One region of the Desulfomicrobium baculatum DSM 4028 genome, then DNA from elsewhere that is predicted to be linked to it. Evidence: riboswitches for the same ligand, from Rfam matches in the RefSeq annotation. Region 1 holds a riboswitch; the other holds the start of a gene.
The links. Region 1 has a riboswitch for thiamine pyrophosphate ahead of thiS (sulfur carrier protein ThiS). Riboswitches for the same ligand answer to the same signal wherever they lie in the genome.
Positions count from the first base shown of each region.

Region 1 (7,189 bases):
GCGATGGCCTGTCCTTCCGCCCGGACTTCATCGAGGCTGAGCTGGGTGCGCGGGATCGTGTTCGGGGCCGCGAACCCGCAGTAGCGGCAGTGGTTGGCGCAGTGGTTGGAGACGTAAAGGGGAGTGAAGAGGCTGATGGTGCGGCCGAAATTGCGCAGGGTCAGCGCATGGGCGCGTCTGCCCATGGCCTCCAGATGCGGGGCCGCCGCCGGGGAGAGCAGGGCCAGGAATCCGGACGCGTCGACGCGCTCCTGGCCGACAACGCGGCGCACGTCATTCCCGCGCACGGCCTCGAAATGCGGCTGCAGGGGCGTTTGGCTCAGGCGCAGGGCCTCGGGCAGGAAGCTCATGATGCGCCTTCCGTCTGGTCCAGAAATCCGGTCAGGGGCGAGGAAGCCTGCGCCAGGGTGGCGACGGCTCCGGGCCCGGCCAGCCAGGCTTCGCGGCCCGCGGCCACTGCCCGCCCGAAAGCCCGTCCCATGAGCACGGGGTCCGCAGCCGTGGCGATGGCCGTGTTGACCAGGCAGGCCGCCGCCCCCATCTCCATGGCCTGGCACGCCTGGCTGGGAGTGCCGATCCCTGCGTCGACAATGATGGGCAGCTCCATCTCCTCGATGAGGATGCGGATCATCTCTTCGGTTCGAAGGCCCCGGTTGGTGCCGATGGGCGCGCCCAGAGGCATGATCGCCGCCGCTCCGGCGTCTGCGAGGGAGCGGGCCACATAGAGGTCGGGGTTCATGTACGGCAGGACCACGAATCCCTCATTGGCCAGGATTTCCGTAGCCTTGGCAGTCTCATAGCCGTCGGGCAGGAGGTAGCGGTTGTCGGAGATGACTTCGATCTTGACCCAGTTCCCGCAGCCCATGGCCCTGGCCAGACGGGCAATGCGCACGGCCTCGTCGGCGTTGCGCGCCCCGGAGGTGTTGGGCAACAGGGTCATGTGGGGCGGGATGTGGCGCATGACGTTGTCGGCCTTGCCATCCAGGTCCACCCGGCGCAGGGCCACGGTGATGACCTCGGAGCAGGAGGCTTCGCACACCGGCGCGATGAGCGCGTCGTTTCCGTACTTGCCCGTGCCGGTGAAGAGGCGGCTGCCAAGGCGCTTGCCGCCGATTTCGAAAATATCGGTATGATTCATGTTGGTTCTCGCTGTTTGCGGTGTGAAGGATGTGCAGCTCGCCAAGGCCGGGACAGGGTCAGCCTCCGCCGACAAAGCTCAGCAGTTCGAGCCGGTCGCCGGCGCTCAGGCTGGTGGACTCGAATGTATCGCCGGGTACGATGTTCTGGTTCAGTTCGGCTACGACCACGGATGGATCGAGGTTCATGGAAAGGAGCAGCTCGTGCAGGGTCCGGCCGGGCTCGATATCCTGCGTGCGTCCGTTGACGGTGATGTGCATGGTTGCCTCCGCGTTGTGGTGCAAGCGGGAGGGGGGGCGCAAAAAGAAAACCGCGCCGGGGAGGGCGCGGTTCGATGAATGGGTGTTTTCCGGAACCAGCTTCCCTACGGCAGCATGATCTGCGTCAGGTCGTAAGGGTCGGGAACGTGTCCCCTCTCAGCCCATCGGGCTCCCCCAGCTTGTGAGGTCGGACGATATGCGGATTGGGCGGGGTTGTAAAGGTGGCGGGGGAGGCGGACAAAGCCGAGATAGTTTGTTGCGAAGACAGATCAGGCAGGCCAGGCAGGTCAGGCGTGGCGTTGCGGGGTGTTTCGGACAAGGGCCGCCGAAACTCCCTCTCCGGCCTCGTAGAGTTCAGCCGTCGCCCCTCTGAACAGCGGTCCGTGCTTCGGGCGGGACGCGACGACTGAACAAACGAGGCCTGGATCGGTCAGACAGTCGGCGGCCCTTGCCCGAAACACCCCGCAACGCTGCCGTACGTTTGAGGCTCCGTCGTTGCGTTGTAAAGACAGGACTGTTTTGGTGTGAAGCGGGAGCGGGGTGACCGGGCAGAGGCGGAGCCTCGGCCCGGTACCGATTACTTGGCGTATTCGTAGCGCTTGGTCACGCGGTCTGAGAGTTGGGCGTAGGCGAATCCGGCCTGGCGGGATTTGGTGAAACGTTCTTCGGCTTCCTGACTGCACATGTCGCAGCCCTGGACCGGGACGTGCAAGCCTAGAGATTTTGGCGTCTTGGCGGTTTCGCTCTCGACGACGAGGAGGCCCGGACAGTGCGGACAGTCCTTCAGGCGCTCGACCTGGGTCTCGGTGATGTCATCGGTGTCGTAGTAGATGGAGCGGCGGCGCACGAAATATCCGCTTTCACGCACGGCCTCCGAGGGCCGGGGGTTGAAGTAGACCTCGGGCAGCTGGTCGCACAGGGCCGCGAGATAGTCGATGGTGGATTTCTGTTCGCGGATTTTTTCGCGGTCCAGGTCAGGTTCCTGCACGGCGGAGAAATCCACCCCGGCCAGGGCCAGGCTGATGCCCAGATTGACGTAGGGCAGCGCTCCCTTGATGGCGTACCCGCCTTCGAGCACGGCGATGTCCGGTTTGAGCATCTGAGTCAGCTTCGCATACCCCTGGGCCGTGAAGTTCATGTTGGTGATGGGGTCGGAGAAGTGGTTGTCCTGTCCGGCGGAGTTGATGATCAGGTCCGGCTTGAAGTGATCGAGGATGGGCATGACGATGCGTTCCACGGTCATGAGATACCCTTCGTCCGAGGTGCGCGGGGGCATGGGCACGTTGATGGTCCGGCCCAGGGCCTTGGGGCCTCCGGATTCCGAAGGGAAGCCCGTGCCGGGGTAGATGGTGCGGCCGTCCTGGTGCAGCGAGATGAAAAGCACGTCCGGGTCATGCCAGTAGATGTCCTGGGTGCCGTCGCCGTGGTGGCAGTCCGTGTCGATGACGGCCACGCGCAGGTTGCCGTAGTGCTCGCGGATCCACTCGATCATGACCGCTTCGATGTTGATGTTGCAGAAACCCCTGCTGCCGTGGACCGTACGCATGGCGTGGTGTCCGGGAGGGCGGACCACCGCGAAGGCGCGTTGCCTTTCCTTTTGCATGACCAACTGGGCGGCGCGGATCACGCCCCCGGCGGAGATGAAATGGGAGTCGGTGCAGACCGACTGCACGCTGGGGAAACAGAAGTGGGCGCGCATGATGTCTTTTTCCTCGGCCACCAGGGGGCGGTATTCGCGGATGCCCTCGATGTCGAAGATGCCCTCTTCCCGGAACTGGTCCTGGGTGTAGAGCAGACGCTCCTCCCGCTCGGGGTGGGTGGGGGAGATGGCCCAGTCGAAGGCCGGGAAGAATATGATGCCGAGGCTTGATTGTGCGGTGAGCATGGTCCCTCCGTTCAGGATGCCAGGGTGGTGATGACGCCGGGGCGCATCTGGCAACGGACGCGGATGTTGCGGCCGATGGTGTAGTGTCCTTCGACCATGTTGAAGGCGTCGGCCTGGATGACCTGGATGTCGCCGTCCTCGGCCGGAATGCCCTGGCGGTCCAGTTCGGCCCGCAGCAAGGTGGTGGCGTCGTGCACGGCCTCTTCCAGGGTGTAGGTGCGCTTGACGGTCTTGTGAATGCCAAGGCCCGGCACCGTGAAGCTGCCGCGCGAGGTGTCCACGGTCAGGACCAGGGACTGGGTCGGCCGGGTCAGGCACGCGCCGATGGCGTTGGCCACCTCGGCGTGCCTGGGGGCCACCACGGGCAGGCCGAAAGTTTCTTCCAGGAGCGGGGCCATGGCCACGGCCGGCCCGCCGATGACCAGGATGCTTGCGGGGCGCACCACCCGGTCCTCCAGAATTTCCTGGATGGTGTAGACCGGACGGGCATTGATGGCCGTCAGGAAAGCGGAAACCCTTTTCTTCAGGATGTCCATGGCCAGGCTGACAGCCTGTTCGGCGCACTCGCGGGCGGAGAGGCCCTGGATCATGGCCACTTCCTTGATGCCCTTGGCCGAACGTTCGCGGTCGCCGAAGGAGGCGTGGCCGAGGACGTTCATGGCGTCCATGAGCGCCGGGGCGGGGCCGCCGGCAGCCATGCACGGGCCGTGGCGATCGGGTCCGACCCGCAATTGGCCATCGCGGGAGCTGATGAACGAGTCTCCGCCGATGCCGATGGATTCGACCTTGAGTGCCCGCACCAGGGTCGGGTGTTCGCCGATGGAGATGCCGTCGCGCTCAAGCAGGGGCACGCCGTCGAGCAGTACGGCCATGTCCGTGGTCGTGCCGCCGATGTCGAGGATCAGCGCGTCCTCGGTCACCGGAGAGGTGCTGAGGATACCCATGACCGAGGCTGCCGGGCCGGAAAAGATGGATTGCACCGGAATTTCCCGGGCCAGCTTGAGCGGCATGGTCCCGCCGTCGGCCTTGACGATGTTGATGTCGGCCTGAATGTTCAAGTCTTTGAGGCTTTGCTCCAGGGCGTCGGCAAAGGCGTTGAAGGTGCGCCATACGGCGGAATTGTAATAGACGGTGCTGATGCGCCGCCCGAAATTCAGCGATTCGGACACGCGGTGTCCCTGGGTCACGAAATCGCCTTGAGGGGCGAGGGCCTCGGCAATAACCGTTTCCTGTTCCGGGTTGCGGGTGCAGAACTTGCCCACCACCCCGTAGACGCGGATGCCTTCTTCGCGGCAGCGCGCGGCCATGGGTTTGATCTGATCCACCCGGGCCTTGGCGGAGATGGCTCCGCGATGGTCAACGCAACCGGACAGGATATGGTACTGACTGCCCAGCGCGTAAGCGTTCGCGTCTATTCCCGGTCCGGGAATGACGAACATGCCCACTTTCTCGGTGTGGCCGGTGACGATGGAGTTGGTGGACAGGGTAGTGCTCAGGTTGATGGTGCGGATTTCCGCGCCTTTGCAATCTTTCAGGATGGCGCACAACGCCTCGGTGATGGTCGCGAGCAGGTTGTCGTGATCCGTGGGGACCTTGGCCATGGCTTCCACCCGGCCGTCCCGGATGCAGACGCCGTCCGTGTGGGTTCCTCCGACATCGATTCCGATAAGCATAAGTCCCATCCTTGGGCTGACTGTTGGCTGCGACGGTTGCTGCGGCTCCCGGAGGTCTCAGCGGTTCTTCAATGATCTTGAGGCTGAGGCTTCGGGCTTGTGTTTTTTCCAGGTCTGTCGCACCCCCGGAGCGGGAACAAAAAGGCGGGGCGCAGGCAAGAAACACAAGTTGCTTTTTCAAGTTGCATATTTACCGGACTGAAGACGAAGCGCAAGCAGAATTCAGTAAAAGGAGGGAAATCATGGATAAACAGTTGGTGAACGGTTTTTTGGCCTGTGTCCGGCAGGCAGGCGGCGTGGTGCGTACGCAGTGGAACGACGCCAAGGAGATCACCTTCAAGGGGCGCATCGACCTGGTCACCCAGACCGACCTGGCCGTGGAGAAGCTGCTGCTCGCGGGCTTGCCGGCATTGCTTCCCGGGTCCACTGTCCTGGCCGAGGAATCGCATGAGTCCCTTGATCCCGGCGCGTTGACCTGGATCGTGGATCCGGTGGACGGCACCACCAACTACGCCCACGGTCTGCCCATCGTGGCCGTGTCCGTGGCCCTGTGGAAGGATGGGCAGGTTGCCCTTGGCGCGGTCTATGTGCCTATGCTTGAAGAACTTTTTTGGGCCGTGCGCGGCCAGGGTGCGTTTTTGAACGGAACGCGCATCGGCGTCAGCACGGAAGGGAATATGCAGAATTCCCTCATCGCCACTGGGTTTCCGTATTCCTTCTATACCGAGGTGGATCAGATCTGCCTGCGGCTGCGGCGGGTGCTGCTGGCCTCCCAGGGCATCAGGCGTCTGGGTTCGGCGGCCGTGGATCTGGCCTATACGGCCTGCGGACGGTTCGAGGGTTACTACGAGACCGGGCTCAAACCCTGGGACACGGCGGCCGGATGGCTCTTGGTGGAAGAAGCAGGAGGGACGGTCAGCGGACTGGACGGCGACTACGGTCTTGGCGGCCACATGATCGTGGCCACCAACGGCTCCATTCATAATGAACTGCTGGCCTTGCTCCGGCTTGAGGGCGCAGCGGACTGCGCCTGCTGATCAGATGCCGACTTTCAGGGAAGAGGAAAGCGGGATGAGGTCTCCCTTGGAGTTGTAGAGCGATTCGTTTTCCGCACCTTCGCCGAACGTATCGTTGTCCTGGGCCGGGTTCCTCTGTTGTCTCTTCTTCTGGTGTCCCGTGTCCCAGGACAGCTGGCCTTCCCGCCATCTTCCCTGAGCTTCGGGTTTATCCACGCGTAAACTCATCTTCGCCTCCTCGGCCTTCCTTGGCCACGGGTATTGCGTCAAAAGGGGCGTCCATGCCCTGTATGAGGTATCGGACGATTGGCGAAAAACTTGAATATCGGGCGCAAAAGAATGCAAAAGGCCCCGGATGCAGGCATCCGGGGCCGGATTGCGGGGATTCCCCGCAATGAGCGTCATGTTCCATGCCTCATCCCAGATCATCAAGGATGGTGCCCCGGCCCGTATAGGTGGGCATGAGCACATCCTTTTGAAATGAGTATGAGTCCTGATTCCTGTTCTGATGACGGTGAGTGTTTGCGTTCATGGTGTCGAGCGTCTTGGTGACCACGGCCGCCCCGAATGTTTCCTTGTCAAAGGGCTGGGCATTCGAGGCGCTGCCGCCGTTCATGTAGTCGAGGGTCTTCCCGACCACGGCGGCTCCGAAGGCCTGCTTTGCGTAGCCCCGGGAATTGCCCCCGGAGATCCCATCTATGTCCATAACTCCTCCCTTTATTTCAGAACATGACGCCTGATCAAATCTATCGGTAGAAATACATGAAAACTTGAGGTCGGGAAAGGGGAGAGTGAAAAGGGGTGGATGCCTGCTGACCGCAAAGTCCCTGCTGGACCTTGGCCCTGAGGCGGCTGATAAGAAATAGTCAGGGAGATTTCGAGCAGAATTCGGACAGGGACTCCTGCTCATTCACGAACGTTCCGTCCACCGCAGAGTCATCGCCGCGAAGCCGGGAATCTCTCTTGTTTCAGCCCGTGAACCAGCGCAGTCCCGGCATGCCGGGCAAGAGGCCCTGGCGGGTGCAGTGTTCGCCGAAGAGGGCGAGCCCGGCCTGTTCCCGGGGGCCCAAGCCGTAGCCCATGGCCCGCCAGTAACGCAGCAGGTCCGGGCTGGTCAGCCAGTCGGGTCGGTCGGGCAGGCGGGACAGGGTTTCGAAATGGCTGTCCAGTTCGGCGGTTATGTCCCCGATATGTTTCTGCAGGAGGGCCAGAAGTGCG
Region 1 covers NC_013173.1:853,373-860,561, forward strand. The annotation lists gene thiH (2-iminoacetate synthase ThiH) at 1-350, opposite strand, end outside; gene DBAC_RS03965 (thiazole synthase) at 347-1,138, opposite strand; gene thiS (sulfur carrier protein ThiS) at 1,197-1,397, opposite strand; TPP riboswitch at 1,482-1,583, opposite strand; gene DBAC_RS03975 (histone deacetylase family protein) at 1,975-3,282, opposite strand; gene DBAC_RS03980 (hydantoinase/oxoprolinase family protein) at 3,294-4,955, opposite strand; gene DBAC_RS03985 (inositol monophosphatase family protein) at 5,198-5,992, shown strand; gene DBAC_RS03990 (hypothetical protein) at 5,993-6,199, opposite strand; gene DBAC_RS03995 (hypothetical protein) at 6,387-6,677, opposite strand; gene DBAC_RS04000 (menaquinone biosynthetic enzyme MqnA/MqnD family protein) at 6,940-7,189, opposite strand, start outside.

Region 2 (7,189 bases), 160 kb from region 1:
CCACGCAGCCCATGACCGCCACGGTGAAGACGTCCTCCACCCCGCGCAGCCTGTCTTCCACGGCGCTGGCCAGTTCGATGAGCCCTATCTCCGTACGGCCGCAGGTCGGGCAGGATACGATCTCCGGGCCTCTGGAGCGCAGGCCCAAAGCGCGCAGGATCTCCCAGGCCACGAGCATTTCCTCCACGGGATCGGCGGTGAGCGAAACCCGCAGCGTGTCGCCGATGCCCTCGGCCAGCAGAATCCCGAGACCCACGGACGACTTGACCGCCCCGCGCATGGCCGTACCGGCTTCGGTCACGCCGATGTGCAACGGATAATCGACGGTCTTCGCCATGAGCCGGTAGGCCGCGATCGTACCCAAAACGCTTGAGGATTTGAGCGAAATTTTGATGTCCCCAAACTTGCGCTCTTCCAGCAACCGCACATGTCCCAAGGCGCTCTCGACCATGGCCGCAGGGGTCGGGCCGCCGTGTTTTTTGAGCAGTTCCTTGTCCACGGAGCCGCTGTTCACGCCGATGCGGATGGGCACGCCGGCCGCGCGGGCTGCGTCGACCACCCGATCGACCTTGTCAGGCCCGCCGATGTTGCCGGGATTGATGCGCAGGCCCTTCACGCCCGCCTCCACGGCCTGCACGGCCAGACGGGAATCGAAGTGGATATCCGCGATGAGCGGCACGGGCGTGGCGGCGCAGATGGTTTTGAGAGCCATGGCCGCTTCCAGATCGAGCACGGCCAGACGCACGATCTCGCAGCCGGCCCCGGCCAGGGCCTTGATCTGGGCCAGGGTCGCGTCGACGTCACGAGTATCCGTGTTGGTCATGGACTGCACGCGCACAGGGTTGTCCCCGCCAATGCCCACCCCGCCCACAGAGAGGGAGCGGGTCCTTACGCGCGGAAAAAGTACGGATGGATCGTTTTGGGTCATGGCGGGGGAGCGTAATGAATTTGGTCTTCAAAGCCAAGGACGGGAAATCCGAAAATTACCCCCCGCTGTCAGCTAGGCGACAGACAAAAAATCATGCTATGGCTAGGACATTCCGGTCGGACCGCCACACGGCGGCAATACAGCTCCCATCACCCAGGACCTGGCGCAAGCCATAAAACGAGAAGGAGGGCACGCATGGCCAAAGAAAGGGAAATTTCGGATCTGAGCCCCTGGGAAGACGCCCAGAAAATGATCGCCAAGGCCGGACGCGAGGGGGTGAACCTCGTCTGGGACCGACTCAAAGACCAGACGCCGCACTGCACCTTCTGCGAACAAGGCCTGACGTGCAGCAAGTGCGTCATGGGCCCCTGCCGCATCAATCCCAAGGGACCGAAGAAAATGCTCGGCGTGTGCGGAGCCGATGCCGATCTGACCGTGGCCCGCAACTTCGGCCGCTTTGTGGCCGCCGGAGCGGCCGCGCATTCGGATCATGGCCGGGACCTGCTTGAAACCCTGGCTGCGATCGGCGAGGGCAAGACCACGGACTACGGCATCCGCGACGAAGCCAAGCTTGAACGCATCTGCAAGGAACTGGGCATAGATGTCGAAGGACTGTCGGTGCAGGAACGGGCCAAGGCCCTGGCAAACCTCTTCTTCGAGGACTACGGGTGCCGCTCCCACAACGTGGCCTTCAGCAGCCGCGCACCCCAGAAACGAAAGGATCTCTGGGAGCGTTTCGGCTGCACGCCGCGCGGCATCGACCGCGACTGCGTGGAGATGCTCCACCGCACGCACATGGGCGTGGACTGCGACCCGGTCTCCATCTGCCTGCACGCCGGCCGCGTGGCCCTGGGCGACGGCTGGGGCGGATCCATGATCGCAACCGAAGTCTCGGACATCATCTTCGGCACGCCCAAACCCGTCAAATCCACCGTCAATCTGGGCGTATTGCGCGAGGACCAGGTCAACATCCTGGTCCACGGCCACAGCCCCATCGTTTCGGAAATGATCCTGGCCGCGACCCGCGAACCCGCGATCCTGGCCAAGGCCAAAGAGGCCGGAGCCACGGGCATCAACATCGCGGGCCTGTGCTGCACGGGCAACGAGCTGCTCATGCGCCAGGGCGTGCCCATGGCCGGCAACCACCTCATGACCGAGCTGGCCATCGTCACCGGCGCGGTGGAGATGGTCATCGTGGACTACCAGTGCATCATGCCGAGCCTCGTGAACGTGGCCGGATGCTACCACACCAAGTTCGTCTCCACCTCGGACAAGGCCAAGTTCCCCGGTGGCATCCACATGGAATTCAACTATAACAACGCCCGCGAAAAGGCCCGTGAAGCCGTGCTCATGGCCATCGAAGCCTACTCCCTCCGCGACCCGGACAAGGTCGAGATTCCGTCCAAGCCCATGTCCATCACCTCCGGCTTCTCCAACGAGGCCATCCTCGGCGCCCTGGGCGGTACGCCCGAGCCCCTGATCCAGGCCCTGCAGGCCGGGAAGGTGCGCGGCGTGGTCGGAATCGTGGGCTGCAACAACCCCAAGCTCAAGCACGACCATGTGCATGTGAACCTGGCCCAGGAGCTCATCAAACGCGACATCCTGGTGCTGGCCACGGGCTGCGCCACCGTGGCCATGGGCAAGGCCGGGCTTCTGGAACCTGAGGCGTCCTCACGGGCCGGGGCCGGTCTGGCGGAAATCTGCCAGGCCCTGGGTATCCCGCCGGTGCTGCATGTGGGCAGCTGCGTGGACAACTCGCGCATCCTGCACATCTGCGCGGTACTGGCCAACTATGCGGGCCTTGATATCAGCGACCTGCCCGTGGCGGCCAGCGCGCCCGAATGGTACTCCGAAAAGGCGGCGGCCATCGGCCTCTACGCCGTGGCCAGCGGAATCTACACCCACCTGGGGCTCCCGCCACACATCCTGGGCAGTTCCATGATCACGACCCTGGCGCTGAAAGGTCTCGATGACGTCTTCGGGGCATGCTTTGCGGTAGAGCCCGGCCCACTGCAGGCGGCAGAACTGATCGATGAACGCATCAAGGCCAAGCGAGTGGCCCTGGGCTGGCCGGCTTAGCCAACGAATCGAATGGACGAAAAGGGGGAAGCGCAGACTTCCCCCTTTTGTAAGGAGAATCGCATGAAGATCGCATTCGCGGGCAAGGGCGGGGTGGGAAAGACCACCTTATGCGCCTGGCTTGGAGACTATCTGGCCAGGCAGGGACACGACGTGCTGCTGGTGGACGCGGACACGGCGCTGAGCCTCGGCCAGGCTTGCGGGCTTGGACCCGAGGATCTGCCCGTGCCCTTGAACGCGCGCGAGGATCTGGTCCGCGAGCGCATCGGTGGCGGCTATCTGCGCCTCAACCCGGATGTGTCCGACCTGCCGGGTGAACTCAGCGTGGAACTGCCCGTCACCGCCGCCGGGGGCATCCGGCCGGGCCGCAAGCGCCTCCTGACCATGGGCTCCATCACCGGGGCCGGCGACGGTTGCGCCTGCGCGGCCAACGCTCTGCTCAAGTCCGTGCTGGCCCATCTGGTATTGCAGGAGGAAAATTACGTGCTGGTGGATCTGGAAGCGGGCGTGGAGCATCTGGGGCGCGGGACCGTGGCCGGGGTGGACGCCCTGGTGGTGGTCAGCGAACCGAGCCGCCGGTCGCTGGAGACAGCGGCCAGAGTGGGCGCGCTGGCCGGTGAACTGGGACTGACGCGGCAGGTTCTGGCGGTCAATCGCGGCATGGGCGAACCCGAACTTCCGAAAATGACGGGCCTGCCGGACAACGTGGTGCACCTGCCGATCCTGCCGAGCCTGGTCGAGCGGCAACTGGCCCAGGCCAGCGTCCTTAATCTGGCCGATGGCCCTCTTGTCGATGCGGCCTGCGCCCGGTTGCTCGCGTCAATGGGTAAAAATTCCTGAAGGGTGTGAAAGACACCTGGCCTTCGGCGCTGGACACAAGGGCGGGAAGCCAGCATGAATCCGGAAAAAGACGGGACACTCGCACCGAGTCCCCCGTCAAGACCGACTTTTCCAGGATCGAAAGCCGGAGTTCATCATGCGCCTGACCGAAACCACGCTGCTGCAGGACCTTGACCGCCCGGAGATGGCCCCTCTGCGCAAGCTCTTCATTTCCCGAAAGTATGCAAAGGGAGTGCTGGCCTTCGAACCCAAGTCCGGGGACCAGATATTCATCGTGACCAGGGGCCGGGCCCGCGTGTACCTCGCCTATCGCGACAAGGAATTCACCATGGCCATGCTCGACTGCGGGGATGTCTACGCCACGCACACCAGAGCCTTTGTGCAGGCCCTGGACGAGCTTGAGATCCTGATCGCCGGGGTACCCGAAGTCCGCCGCTACCTCGGCTCCATGCCGAGCTTCAACTCGGCCATGATCCATGTGCTTGGCGACCTTCTCTCGCACGCCATCTCCGTCATCGACACCCTGGCCTTCAAGGATGTACGCAACCGACTCATCGAATTTCTGGTCTACGAAGCCCGGCGCATGCCGCGTTGCGTGGAGTGCAAGGGATGCGGCGGCTGCTCCGACGGAGGCATGGTCTCCCTGGGGCTGAACACCGAGCAGATGGCCACCATCATCGGCTCCTCCCGTCAGACAGTTTCCTCGCTGCTGAACGCCCTGGCCAAGGAAAACGCCATCCAGCTCAAGGGGCGCGGCGTCATCTGCATCCCCGACATCAGCGTCCTCGAAGCCCTGACCGGGCAGGACCAAGCCTAAAAATATCCCAGGCTTCTGAGCTGCCCCATGCGCTCCTCCTTGGCCGCGTCGCGGCCCGAACGCTCGCCATGGCCCGAACGGGAGGTGCAGGGCATGCAACCAAGCGACCGATAGCCCTGATCGTAGAGCGTACACCAGGGGATGGACTCGCGCGTCATGAAGGTCCAGATGTCCAGTTCCGTCCATTCCAGAATGGGCAGAACCCGGACGCGGTCGCCGTGATCTTCCAGCCAGGGCCGGTCCGCCCGGTCCGGATTCTCGTCGGCGCGCACCCCCGTCAACAGCGCCGGGATGGACAAGCCCCGCACGGCCTCATTCAAAGGACGGATCTTCAGATCGCCGCAGCAGGCCACCGGGTCGACAGCCAGCGGGTAGCGGGACAGATCGACGCCGGGCCGGACAATGTGCAGTTCCAGATCCCACTCGCGGACCAGCCGGTCGCGAAAGGCGAGCACCTCCGGAAACTTGCAGCCCGTGTCCAGATTCAGGGCCCGCACAGGAGCACCTAGCCTCTTGGCCGCGAGCAGTTCCCTCCACAGGGCCAGCACCACCGTGGAGTCCTTGCCGCCGGTCCAGCCCACGGCCGCGCCGGGGCCGAAACGCTCCAGCACCTCGACCATCCGCGATCTGGCCAAGGCGATTTTCTCAGACAGGATCATATCTCAACTCCGGCGCCGGCTGAATTTTTGTAAAGGACGCGTCATTACTTCTGTTCCACAAGTTCAGCCGCATCAGTAAGAACATGGCACAAGGCCGCATAAAACTCCATTCTGTTGTCATACATAAAAAACTGCCCGCGTAATTCAGCGTCGGCGCACGCCTGTCTTGACACCTCCCCCCGCTTATCCTAGCCAATGACGAGTTTTTGCAGGGGTGGCGAGGAGCCTGAGATGATACCCGTTGAACCTGATCTGGATCATGCCAGCGAAGGGAATTGCAAGACTGGCCGCAATCGCCGGCAAACCATTCCTCGCCTCCGCTGCCTCCACAACTCTTCGTGTGAGGTATCCCATGTCCGATCTGTCCCAAAAAGCAGCCGAAAATCTGCGAGCCATCAGGCGTTCCAAGCCCCTGATCCACAACATCACCAATTTCGTGGTCATGAACTACACCGCCAACGTGCTCCTGGCCTGCGGCGCGTCGCCGGTCATGGCCCATGCCGAGAACGAAGTCGAAGAAATGGTCGCCTACGCCGGGGCGCTGGTGCTCAACATCGGCACCCTGACCGACGTGTGGGTCGCGGCCATGCTCAAGGCCGGACGCAGGGCCTCGGCCCTGGGCAAGCCCATCATCCTTGACCCGGTGGGCTCCGGGGCGACCGGGCTTCGCACCGAAACCGCCAAATCCATCCTGGCCTGGACAAAGGTCAGCGTAGTGCGCGGCAACGCTTCGGAAATCCTGTCCCTGGCCGGACAGGGCTCCGCGACCAAGGGCGTGGATTCCACCGACTCCATCGAGGACGCGGCCAAAGCGGCCGGCGCCCTGGCCCGCGAACTGGGCACGACCCTGGCCATCACCGGCCCCACGGATATTGTCACCGACGGCCATCGCACCCTGATCATCGAAGGCGGGCACAGGCTCATGCCCTACGTCACGGGCACGGGCTGTTCGGCCACGGCCCTGGTCGGAGCCTTCCACGCCGTGGACCCGGATCCCGTCTCCGCCGCCGCCACTGCCCTGGCCTTCTTCGGGCTGGCCGGAGAACGGGCCGGCAACATCGCCGACGGTCCCGGCTCCTTCCAGATCCATCTTCTGGACGCCCTCTACAATCTCTCCCCCGAAGACCTGGCCAAAGGCTGCCGCATCCGCGAGGAACACCATGCCTGATTTGTCCCTGTACCTGGTCACGGACCGGAGACTGTCCCTGGGCCGCTCCACCGTGGACATCGTCCGCGCCGCCGTGGCCGGGGGCGTGACCTGCGTGCAGTTGCGCGAAAAAGAGTGCTCGACGCGGCAGTTCGTGACCGAAGCGCGGGCCGTACGGGAACTGCTGGCCGGGACCGGCATTCCGCTGATCATCAACGACCGCCTCGACGTGGCCCTGGCCGTGGGCGCAGACGGCGTACACCTGGGCCAGACCGACATGCTCATCGCCGACGCCCGCCGACTGGTCGGAACGGACATGCTCATCGGCATCTCGGCCGAATGCGTGGACGACGCCGTGCGCGCGCAGGCCGAAGGCGCGGACTATGTCGGGATCAGCCCCGTCTTCGCCACCCCGACCAAGACCGATACTGCCCCGGCGCTGGGCCTTGACGGCGTCGCCCTCATCCGCGCGGCCGTGTCCCTGCCCCTGGTCGGCATCGGCGGCATCGGCCCCGGCAACGCGACCGAGGTCATCCGCGCCGGATGCGACGGGGTGGCCGTGGTCTCGGCCATCATCTCGGCCCCGGACCCGAAGCGAGCAGCCGCAGAACTCAAAACCATCATTCGCCGAGCCAAGGAACACCCATGAACCAGCGCACATATCACCGGGTATTGACCATCGCCGGGTCCGACAGCGGCGGCGGGGCCGGAATCCAGGC
Region 2 covers NC_013173.1:1,011,999-1,019,187, reverse strand. The annotation lists gene ispG (flavodoxin-dependent (E)-4-hydroxy-3-methylbut-2-enyl-diphosphate synthase) at 1-928, opposite strand, end outside; gene cooS (anaerobic carbon-monoxide dehydrogenase catalytic subunit) at 1,124-3,007, shown strand; gene DBAC_RS04750 (ATP-binding protein) at 3,071-3,847, shown strand; gene DBAC_RS04745 (Crp/Fnr family transcriptional regulator) at 3,984-4,664, shown strand; gene DBAC_RS04740 (phosphoadenosine phosphosulfate reductase family protein) at 4,661-5,323, opposite strand; TPP riboswitch at 5,524-5,617, shown strand; gene thiM (hydroxyethylthiazole kinase) at 5,676-6,491, shown strand; gene thiE (thiamine phosphate synthase) at 6,484-7,119, shown strand; gene thiD (bifunctional hydroxymethylpyrimidine kinase/phosphomethylpyrimidine kinase) at 7,116-7,189, shown strand, end outside.
Region 2: another riboswitch for thiamine pyrophosphate. It lies ahead of thiM (hydroxyethylthiazole kinase); the one in region 1 lies ahead of thiS (sulfur carrier protein ThiS).